Regions from separate parts of the Anaerozeibacter quisquiliarum genome, predicted to be linked through region 1. Evidence: predicted binding sites of a transcription regulator. Region 1 holds the regulator's gene; the other holds the start of a gene.
The links. Region 1 encodes LexA, which represses DNA repair genes until DNA is damaged. Its sites were predicted from a motif close to CNAACANNTGTTNG; they were not measured.
Positions count from the first base shown of each region.

Region 2: a site for LexA is predicted at 2,335-2,348, ahead of recA (recombinase RecA). Genes of this name have one in related genera too.

Region 1 is NZ_JBISDI010000015.1:21,335-26,297, forward strand. Features, by position in the region: gene ACH6CV_RS08410 (hypothetical protein) at 403-582, opposite strand; gene lexA (transcriptional repressor LexA) at 874-1,476, shown strand; gene ACH6CV_RS08420 (methionine gamma-lyase family protein) at 1,468-2,709, opposite strand; gene miaA (tRNA (adenosine(37)-N6)-dimethylallyltransferase MiaA) at 2,690-3,622, opposite strand; gene mutL (DNA mismatch repair endonuclease MutL) at 3,624-4,963, opposite strand, start outside.
Region 2 is NZ_JBISDI010000025.1:4,029-8,991, forward strand. Features, by position in the region: gene ACH6CV_RS11700 (purine-nucleoside phosphorylase) at 1-387, shown strand, start outside; gene deoC (deoxyribose-phosphate aldolase) at 500-1,177, opposite strand; gene recA (recombinase RecA) at 1,191-2,291, opposite strand; gene ACH6CV_RS11715 (RNA polymerase sigma factor) at 2,454-3,026, shown strand; gene ACH6CV_RS11720 (DUF4367 domain-containing protein) at 3,007-3,762, shown strand; gene ACH6CV_RS11725 (hypothetical protein) at 3,816-4,265, shown strand; gene ACH6CV_RS11730 (hypothetical protein) at 4,412-4,837, shown strand; gene ACH6CV_RS11735 (hypothetical protein) at 4,922-4,963, shown strand, end outside.

The sequences.
Region 1 (4,963 bases):
CCTCCCAATACTCTTGCTATTGTATTTATTATAGCGATGCGCGAAGCGCGAGCCCCAAAAAAACCCAGCAGGCGATGCGCGAAGCGCGAGCCCCAAAAACCCCAAGGCAATGCGCGAAGCGCGAGCCCCAAAAACCCCAAGGCAATGCGCGAAGCGCGAGCCCCAAAAACCCCAAGGCAATGCGCGAAGCGCGAGCCCCAAAAACCCCAAGGCAATGCGCGAAGCGCGAGCCCCCGCGACCTTGTCGTCACCCCAAACGGGCGCCCAGCTTTTGCGAAAGCGGAGCGAAGCGAAGCGGTAGATTGAGGGGATTTGCGCGCCTTCCAGGCGCGAATCCCCTCAATCTATTCGCAAAAGCTGTCTTTTGCGAATAGATTCGGGTGCGAGGAAGGGCCTCACTTCCTACTCCCCCGTACCCTCGCCCTCGATGATCTCATCGATTTCGACGGCCAGGTAATCGGCGTCGCTCTTGATGCAGCGCATGCAGTTATCGCAAACCTTATCCGGGTCCAAGTCGCAGCGGCTGCATTCGCCGCATTCATTGCACACCATGGTTTCATCCAGTACGCACAAGCGTCGCATTCAAAAATCCTCCCGATTCAGGCAAAGGCACGGGCCGGCGTGGGCGGCGCTTTGCGATACGCCCCAGACGGCCCCTGCATTAGTATACCGCCCGGCTCGTGCGATGTCAATTCCCCCTGCGTGTAAAGGGCCAAACGCCGGGCCGGTGCCGCGCGGGGCCTCTCCCCTGTGCGCCTTTGCGTGTTAATTGATGGTGAATTATCGCCATTCACGCCAAACAGGACAAACGGACGTTTGCCAAACGTCCTTGTTTGTGCTATACTGGCTGCATATACGGGGAGGTTGATGCATATGCGTACGCGCGGGCGCGGCTTGGAAAATCAGGGCAAGATCCTGGAATTCATCAAGCAGGAGATCGAACAGCGGGGCTATCCCCCGTCGGTGCGCGAAATCGGCAAGGCGGTGGGGCTGAAGTCGACCGCCACGGTGCACGGGCATCTCAACGAGCTCGAGCGGCAGGGCTATATCCGGCGCGACGCCACCAAGCCGCGCGCGATGGAGGTGCTCGACAATCCGCGCGGGCGCGCGGTGCCGCTCTTGGGCAAGGTGACGGCGGGGCTGCCCATCCTGGCGCAGGAGAACATCGAGGACTACCTGGTGCTGCCGCAGCACATGAGCGCGCGCGGCGACGACCTGTTCGCGCTGCGCGTCGAAGGCGAGAGCATGATCGACGCCGGTATCCTGAGCGGCGACATCGTGGTGGTGCGCAAGCAGCCCGATGCCGAGAACGGCGACATCGTGGTGGCCATGATCGAGGACGAGGCCACGGTCAAGCGCATCTATTTTGAGAAAAAGCGCGTTCGGCTGCAGCCCGAGAACCGCCACATGGAGCCGATCTATGCCGAAGAAGTGACGGTGCTCGGGCGCGTGGCGGCGTTGTTCAGGTTATTTTAGCGCTTCCACCGCGCTCTCGATCGCGGTGTAGCCGTGGGCATACGTTAAACCGCCTTGCAGGTAGCCGATGTAGGGCGTGCGGATCGGCGCATCGGCGCTGAGCTCGATCGACGCGCCGGCCACGAAGGTGCCGGCGGCCATGATGACCTCGTCCTCGTAACCGGGCATGGCCCAGGGCTCGGGTATGGCCTCGCTGTCGACCGGCGAGGCTTTTTGAATCGACCGCACGAACGCGATCAGCCTGTCGGGCTCGCCAAACTTGATGGCCTCGATGATGTCGCCGCGCGGCGCGTCGTAGGCCGGGTGTACCTCGTAACCGAGCTTTGCGAACACCCGCGCGGCCAGCACGGCCGTCTTGACCGCCTGCATCGTCACGTGCGGGGCCAAGAACAGCCCCTGGTAGAACGGCAGGTAGCCACCGACGTAGGAGCCCACCTCCGCGCCGATGCCCGGGCTGGTCAGGCGGTAACCCACGAGCTCGACGGCCTCCTTGCGGCCCGCGATGTACCCGCCGGTCGGGGCCAGCCCTCCCCCGGGGTTCTTGATCAGCGAGCCCGCGATCAGGTCGGCGGCGGGCTCGCTTGTTTGTGTGAACTCGCCGTAGCAATTGTCCACCATGACCCATGCGTTCGGGCGCGCCGCGCGGATCGCTCGCGCGGCCTCGTCGATCTCGGCGACCGACAGCGAGCGCCGCCAGTCGTAGCCGCGCGAGCGCTGGATCAGCACCAGCCGCGCGGCATCGTCCATCTGCGCGAGCACCGCGGGCACGTCGATGCGGCCGTCCTCAAGCTCTACCTGGCGGTACTCTATGCCATATTCGAGCAGCGAGCCCTGGCCGGGCGTGCCCTCGGTGCCGATCACCTGGCGCATCGTGTCGTAGGGCGCGCCGGTGGCCGACACCAGCACATCGCCCGGTCGCAGCACCCCCTGCAGGCACAGCGCCAGCGCGTGGGTGCCCGAGGCGATTTGGGGGCGCACCAGCGCCGCCTCACAGCCCATCACGTCGGCAAATATCTCGCACAGCGCCTCGCGCCCGATGTCGTCGTAACCGTAGCCGGTCGTGGGCGCGAAGTGGCGCGCCGACACGCGCCGGCGCTGGAGGGCGGCGAGCACCTTGCGCGTGTTCTGCCGCTCCACCTCGAACAGCTTTTCAAAGACCGGTTCGCAGTCCCGTGCGCAGCGCGCGACGAAGTCGCGCGTCGCCGGGCTGATTTCACCCAACTGAATGCCCATTCACTTGAAGCCTTTCCTTTATTTCCCGGGCAATATCCTGGGCTGAGCGTTCCTCAGCCGGCACCCATTGTACGCGCGGGTCGGCGTAAAACCAGGTCAGCTGGCGTTTGGCGTAGCGGCGCGTGCCTTGCTGGATCAGGCCGACCGCCTCGTCCAGCGTGATGAAACCCTCGCGCGCCCGGATCAGCTCCTTGTAGCCGATCGCCTGCATCGCGGTGGCCGTCATGGGCACGCCGGCCGCAATCAGCGCGTCCACCTCGGCGGGCAGCCCGAGGTGCATCATTTCCATGACGCGCCGGTCGATGCGCTCGTACAGCGTAGCGCGCGGCCAGTCAGGCGCGAACAGCAGCCCCCGGTAGTCGCCCTCGCGTTCGCGGTCAAGCGCCGCGCGCTCGCCCGCCGTGCGCCCGGTCAGTTGATGCGCCTCGATCGCCCGGATCACCCGCCGCACGTCGTTTTCGTGCAGCCGCGCGGCGCGGTCGGGATCGATTGCGCGCAGCCGGTCGTGCAGGATGCGCCGACCACCCGGGCCGTCCGCCACCGCCTGCAGCGCCTGCCGAAGCGCTTCGTCGCCCGGCTCGGCAAAGCCGAGCGGCCTGGTGAGCGCGTTGACGTACAGCCCGGTGCCGCCGCACAGCACCGGTATCCGTCCGCGCGCGCGAATGTCCTCGATCACCGGAATCGCGCGCGCACGGTATGCCGCCGCCGAGAACGACTCCGATGGGTCCAGGATATTCAATAAATGATGCGCAACACCGCCCATTTCAGCCTCGGTCGGCGTCGCGGTGCCCACGTCCATGCCGCGGTACAACTGCATCGAGTCGCAGGACACCACCTCGCCCCCGATGAGCCTGCACAGCTCGACCGCGACGGCGCTCTTGCCCGACGCGGTCGGGCCGCAGATGACGATCAGATTACTGCTGACGTTTGAACATCCTCTCCAGTTCGTTTTGCGTAAGCACGCGCAGCACCGGCCGGCCGTGCGGGCAGGTCGCGGGCGAGCGCGTGTCCTCCATCGCTTGAAGCAGCGCCTCGATCTCGTCTGTACTCAGCCGGTCGCCGCCCTTGACCGCGTGCTTGCAGGCCATCTGAATCAGCTCGCCCTTGCGCCGGTCGCGCGCGGCGTATTTGAGCTGGTCGAGCCGCGATACCATCTCGAGGAAGAAGGCGGGCACGTCGGCCTTGCCCAAGATGAACGGCACCGCGCGCACCGCCAGCGCGCGCTCGCCGAACGGCTCCGCCTCGAACCCGGCCTCGGCAAGCAAATCTATGTTTTCCTGCACCAGCGCGATCTCGCGCGGCGAGGCCGGCACCACCGCCGGGGTCAGCAGCGGCTGAGACGCGCCCGGCCCGTCGAGGCGCGGGGCGTATTGCTCGTACAGGATGCGCTCGTGCGCCGCGTGCTGGTCGATCAGGATCAGGCTGCCCTTCGCCTCCACCAGCAGGTAGGTGTCGAGCGCCACGCCGATCACCCGGTACCGGGGCGCGCCGGTCTCTTCGGGCGGGGGCACCGCGGAGAGCTGCTCCGCCTGTTGGGCAACCGGCTCCGGGCGCGACGGTACCTGAGACACGGTCATCGGCCAGGCGCGCGCCGCCTCGTTCAGCCGCAAATCGCGCGGGGCGAGCGGCGGGGCCTCAGCCGGCGCGGGGGCGGGCGGAGAATATCCGCCCCGGCCCTCGGGGTTGCGCGACGCTCCAAACGTCTCGACTTCGGTCTGTCTGGCGTAGGCTCGAACCTGCTTGGCATCGACTTCGGTCTGTTCGCCGGGCACCTCGACGCGCTCGATCTTTAGCGTCGACGGCTGGATCAGCGGCTCCGCGCGGCGGGTGGCGGCCTCGACGTCGAGCAGGCGCTCGCCCTCGAACGCGCGGCGCAGCATCTGATCGACGGCTGCGCGCACGCCCGCCTCGTCGCGGAAGCGCACCTCGAGCTTGTTGGGGTGGACGTTGACGTCGACCGCGTGGGGCGGCAACTGAAGGCTTAACATGGCCATCGGGTGCATGCCGATCGTCACGCGCCCGGCGCACGCGGCCCCAAGCGCCTGCGAGAGCAGCGGACACTTGACCACGCGCGCGTTGATGAAGAAGTACTGGGCGGAGCGGGTGGGGCGCGCGCAGTCGCCCACGCCGACCAGCCCCGATATGCGCAGCGCCCCCTCCATCTGATCGACGTCGGTCAGCGCGGCCGCCACTTCCTTGCCGTATACCGCCAGCGCCGCGTGGCGCAGGTTGCCGTCGCCGAACGAATGCAGCG
Region 2 (4,963 bases), on a different contig from region 1:
AATGAGGACGAGCTGGGCGCGCGCTTCCCGGACATGAGCCGGGTGTATGACCCGGCGCTGCTGGACGCGGCGCGTGCGGTATCGCGGGAGCAGGGCTTCCCGGTGCGCGAGGGCGTGTATACGTGGATGACCGGCCCCTCGTTCGAGACGCCGGCGGAGATCCGCATGGCGCGCCTGTTGGGCGGCGACGCGGTGGGCATGTCCACGGTGCCCGAGGCCATCGTGGCGCGCCACGCAGGGCTCCGCGTGCTGGCCGCCAGCTGCATGACCAACATGGCCGCCGGCGTACTTGACCAGCCGCTGAGCCACCAAGAGGTGCTGGAGACCGCCGCCAGGGTAGAGCGGCCGTTCCAGCGCTATCTGTATGAATTGATCGGCCGGGTGTAAAGGAAGGCAACGGGGGCGTCTCCCCCGCGTGAACGCTGATGGGAGTCCAGAGCAAAACCCTCTGGACTCCCATTCACGCTCATGCGGGGATGCCGAGCCTTGATCCCCTGCTCTAATACGCTTGCGTCGATGTGCCCTGGCCCTCGCAGATGACCTTCGAGCCCGAAGAGCCCACGCCCAGCCGGTCCGCGCCCAGTTCCAAGTACATCTTGGCGGTCGCGTAGTCGCGGATGCCGCCCGAGGCCTTGACCTTGATGCGCCCCTTGGCGGCGTCCAGCATGGCCTTGACCGCCTCCACCGTCGCACCCGCGCCGTTGAAGCCGGTCGATGTCTTGACGAAATCCGCCCCGGCGCGCACGCAGGCCTCCACGCCGTCCGCGATCTTTTCGACCGGCCACTGGCTGGTCTCGAAGATCACCTTGACCAGAACGCCGCGCGCGTGCGCTTCCTCGACCACGCCGCGCACCTCTTCCTCCACCACGTCCCAGCGCCCGCCGAGCGCGTAGCCGTAGTTCATCACCATGTCGATCTCACAAACGCCGCGCGCGGCGTAGTCCCTGGCGGCGGCGCGCTTGACCTCAGCGCCCGAAAATCCGTAGGGGAAGTCGAGCACGCAGCCCACGCGGGTGCCGGTGCCCCGGCACATCTCAAGCGCCATCTCGATGTCCGCGCCGCGCACGCAGACCGAATACACCTTCAAGTCGATGCCCAGCCGAATCGCCGCGCGCACCTCGTCCGGCGTCATGGCGGGCCCCAGCACCGCGTGGTCCAGATATTTTGCGATGTCCATGCGTCTCGCCTCCTTATTCCTCGTCCGCCCCGTCCGCCTCGTCCTCGGCGTCGCCCTCGTCGTGCGCGACCTCGATCCGCCCGGCCGCGAATTCCTCGCGGATCTGCGCCTCGACCGACTCCCCGATCTCGGGATGCTCGCGGATGAAGGTGCGCGCGGCCTCGCGGCCCTGGCCGATGCGCTGGTCGCCGTAGCTGTACCACGCGCCGCTTTTCTGGATGATTTCCTTCTCAATCGCCAAATCGAGCAGCGCGCTGGTCCGGGACAGGCCCTCGCCGAACAGCATGTCCACCGTGGCCATCTTGAACGGCGGGGCCACCTTGTTCTTGACCACCTTGAGCTTGGTGCGGTAGCCGATGATGTCCGACCCGTTCTTGAGCGGTTCGCCCTTGCGCACGTCGATGCGCACCGAGGCGTAGAACTTGAGCGCCTTGCCGCCGGTGGTCACCTCGGGGTTGCCGTAGGAGATGCCCACCTTCTCGCGCAGCTGGTTGATGAAGATGGCCATGGCGTTGGTCTTGGCGATCACGCCGGCCAGCTTGCGCAGCGCCTGCGACATCAGCCGCGCCTGCAGGCCCACGTGGCTGTCGCCCATGTCGCCGTCGATCTCGGCCTTGGGCACCAGCGCCGCCACCGAGTCGATCACCACCACGTCGATCGCGCCCGAGCGCACCAGCGCCTCGGTGATGTCGAGCGCCTGCTCGCCGTTGTCGGGCTGGGCCACGTACAACTCGTCGATGTCGACGCCCAGCTTGCTCGCATACACCGGGTCGAGCGCATGCTCGGCGTCGATGAACGCGGCGGTACCGCCCATCTTCTGCGCCTCGGCCAGTACATGCAGCGCCAGCGTGGTCTTGCCCGACGACTCCGGCCCAAATATCTCGATGATGCGCCCGCGCGGCAGACCCCCCACGCCCAGCGCGAAGTCCAGGTGCAGGCAGCCGGTCGGAATGACCTCCACCTGCATCCGGGCCGAGGCGTCGCCCAGCTTCATGACCGAGCCCTTCCCGAAATCCTTCTCAATCTTCGACAGCGCCACGTCCAGCGCCTTCTTGCGCTCGTCCGAGGTCGTGCGCCGCACCGCCGGCTTCTTTTCCGGCCTCTTGTCCGCCATGCGTTTGTCCTCCAATGTGTCGTCTATGCGCGCATTATACCACAAAACAACTGTTCGATCAAGCGGTGAATTTGCCTGTGCTTCGCGGGTCGGGCGCTTGCGCGCAATGGATGTATGGTGTAATATATACTTATCAAAGAAAAACGAAGGGGGTGTGGCCTTATGATGATGCTCCCAATCGCCATCGCCCGGATCGAGGATGCCGGCGAGCGCGTGTTCATGGCGCGGTTATATCAGGAGCAATATGATCTCATGTACGCCCAGGCGCGCAGGCTGCTGGACGTGCCGCAGGATGCCGAGGATACGGTTCAGGAGGCGGCGGAGCGGCTCATCAAGCAGGTTGCGGTCCTGATGCGCCTTGAGGATCACCAGCTGCGCGCCTACGTCATCGTCACGGTGCGCAGTGTCGCGCTGGATCTTCTGAGGAAGAACGACCATATCCATGGGGGCGATCCCGAGGATATGTTCGAGCGGATTCCCTCAAGCGAGGAGGACGTGGACGCGGCCCTTCTGTGGGAGGAAACGGTGACCGGGCTGGTCGAGTGCATCGAGCGGCTGCCCGAGCGCGACCAGACGGCGCTCGGCATGAAGTACGTGCGCGAGATGTCCGACGGGGAGATTGCCGGGGTGTTGGGCGTAAAGCGCGACAGCGTCCGGCCGCTGCTCAAGCGCGCCAGAGCGCACGCCCGGGCCATGTGGGAGGAGATGAACGCCGATGGCTTATGCGTGCGGTGACGGCATGACGCCGCGCGAGCAATACGAGGACGCGCTGTTCCGCGAGGCTATGTGGCGGGTGGAGCAGCGCCGCGCCGCGCGCCTGGCCGCCGAGGGCGGCGCCGTGGCCGAGGAGGCGAAGGCGGCCTACGAGCGCGCGCTGCCCGCGCTGCACCGCGCGCTGGAAAAGGGGCTTGGCCGCAACCGGCGGCGGCGCTTTTTTCGCCATACCCTGCCGCGCGTGGGCCGGGTGGCGGCCGCCGCGCTGCTGATCGCGTTCCTCGGCGGCACGGCGGCGCTGGCGGCCATCCGGCCGCTGCGCGTGTACCTGACGCGCTTCCTAATCAGCACCACCGAGGTGCGCACCGAGCTGGGGCTTGAGGTGGACGGGGAGCGCTTCGTGGACGTGCCCGGGGACTGGCCGGGCGCCTACTACCCCGCCTACGTGCCGGAGGGTTTCGCGCTGGCGCAGGTGCGGGGCGACGAAATCGAGTGCCGCGTGCGGTACGACAACGCGGCGGACCAATCGCTGTACTTCGACGAGAACACGGCGGACGTCCGGATGTTCATCAACACCGAGGGCGCGAAGCTCGGGTACGGCACGATCCAGGGACAACAGGCGATGTTTGCGGAGCAGGAGGCCGACGGTTATTGCTTCGTGACCTGGGCGGTGGCGGACAGGTTCTTTGTCGTTCGATATGACGGCGATCTGGAAACCGCGAAACAGGTGTCCGAGAGCGTCACCATGATTAAGTAATTATTAAATTAAATATTAACTGCTACATTTTCCCTTCTCAATCGTTTTATACAGTGAAACGTATTGAGAAGGGAGTTTTTGTCGATATAAAGAAGCTTGTTTGGCTGTTCGCGCTGCTCATGCTGCTTCCGGCGGCGGGTTATGCGTCGGAGTTCCGGGATCATGGGAAAGAGCTGTTTTATGTGGGCGTGGCGGATGCCAAGGCCACATTGACGATCGGCAGCGGCGGCAAGGCCACCTGCGTGGGATCTGCAAGCCCCACAGCGAGCGGCAGCAAGGTGTCCATTACAGTGAAGCTCCGGCAAAAGAAGGAAGACGGCGCGTGGGCCGTCATCGGCCGATGGACGGATTCGGGCAGCGGGAAGAACGGCGTCGAAATCAGAGAGACAATGCCGGTCGAGCGTGGATACGCCTACCAAGTGGTCATGACCGGCACCGTCCGGGACGCGGCCGGCAAGGTGCTGGACAACATATCGGAAAAATCCTCGGTCAGGCGTTACTGAGGGCCGGGCGAACGGGCGATTCACCTTGCGGAGCGCTACGCAGGGTTGGGTTGAAAAATTGCAGGGGGTGTTTGTTGCAAAAACAGGAAGACGACGAAACCGACACGATGTTCAGTACGACCGACGATTATGAGGAGGATACAGGTATGAAGAAGGTTGTTTCGTTTCTGTTGGTGGCTGTCTTGACCATGGCCGTTGCGTCGCCTGCATTCGCCGCAGATGCGTTCTGGCGGTTTACGTTGAAGGACAAGCGAGGGATCCAGGACTCGTATGCCGTCTCGGACAACTGGTTGGAGAAGAAGACGGAGGCCAAAAAAGCCGCGCTCCTGATGGTGACTTGCAGTCCGAAGCCATCCAGCACAATCCGGGCCTGCATCGTGAATTATGCCGCAACCGCGGCAGTGACAGAGGGTCTTTGGTATACCTATGGCGGAAAGGCGGCAAAGCCCAAGTTTCTTTCGGTATCCTCTGTGATGGGCAGAGACTTGAGGGCCGCTTTCCGTATGAATACGAAGGAGAAGCGAGATGTCTTGACGGGAGAGGGCAAGTACACCGTGGATTATACCGGCTAGCGCTTGAGCGTGAAGCCCAGTACCGCGTGGAATCCGCCAAGTGGATTGGCGGGTTCCACGCGCGAAGCCGTAGGAGGGATTGCCATGAGAACATGGATCGGGATGCTATTGCTTTGCCTGGCGCCG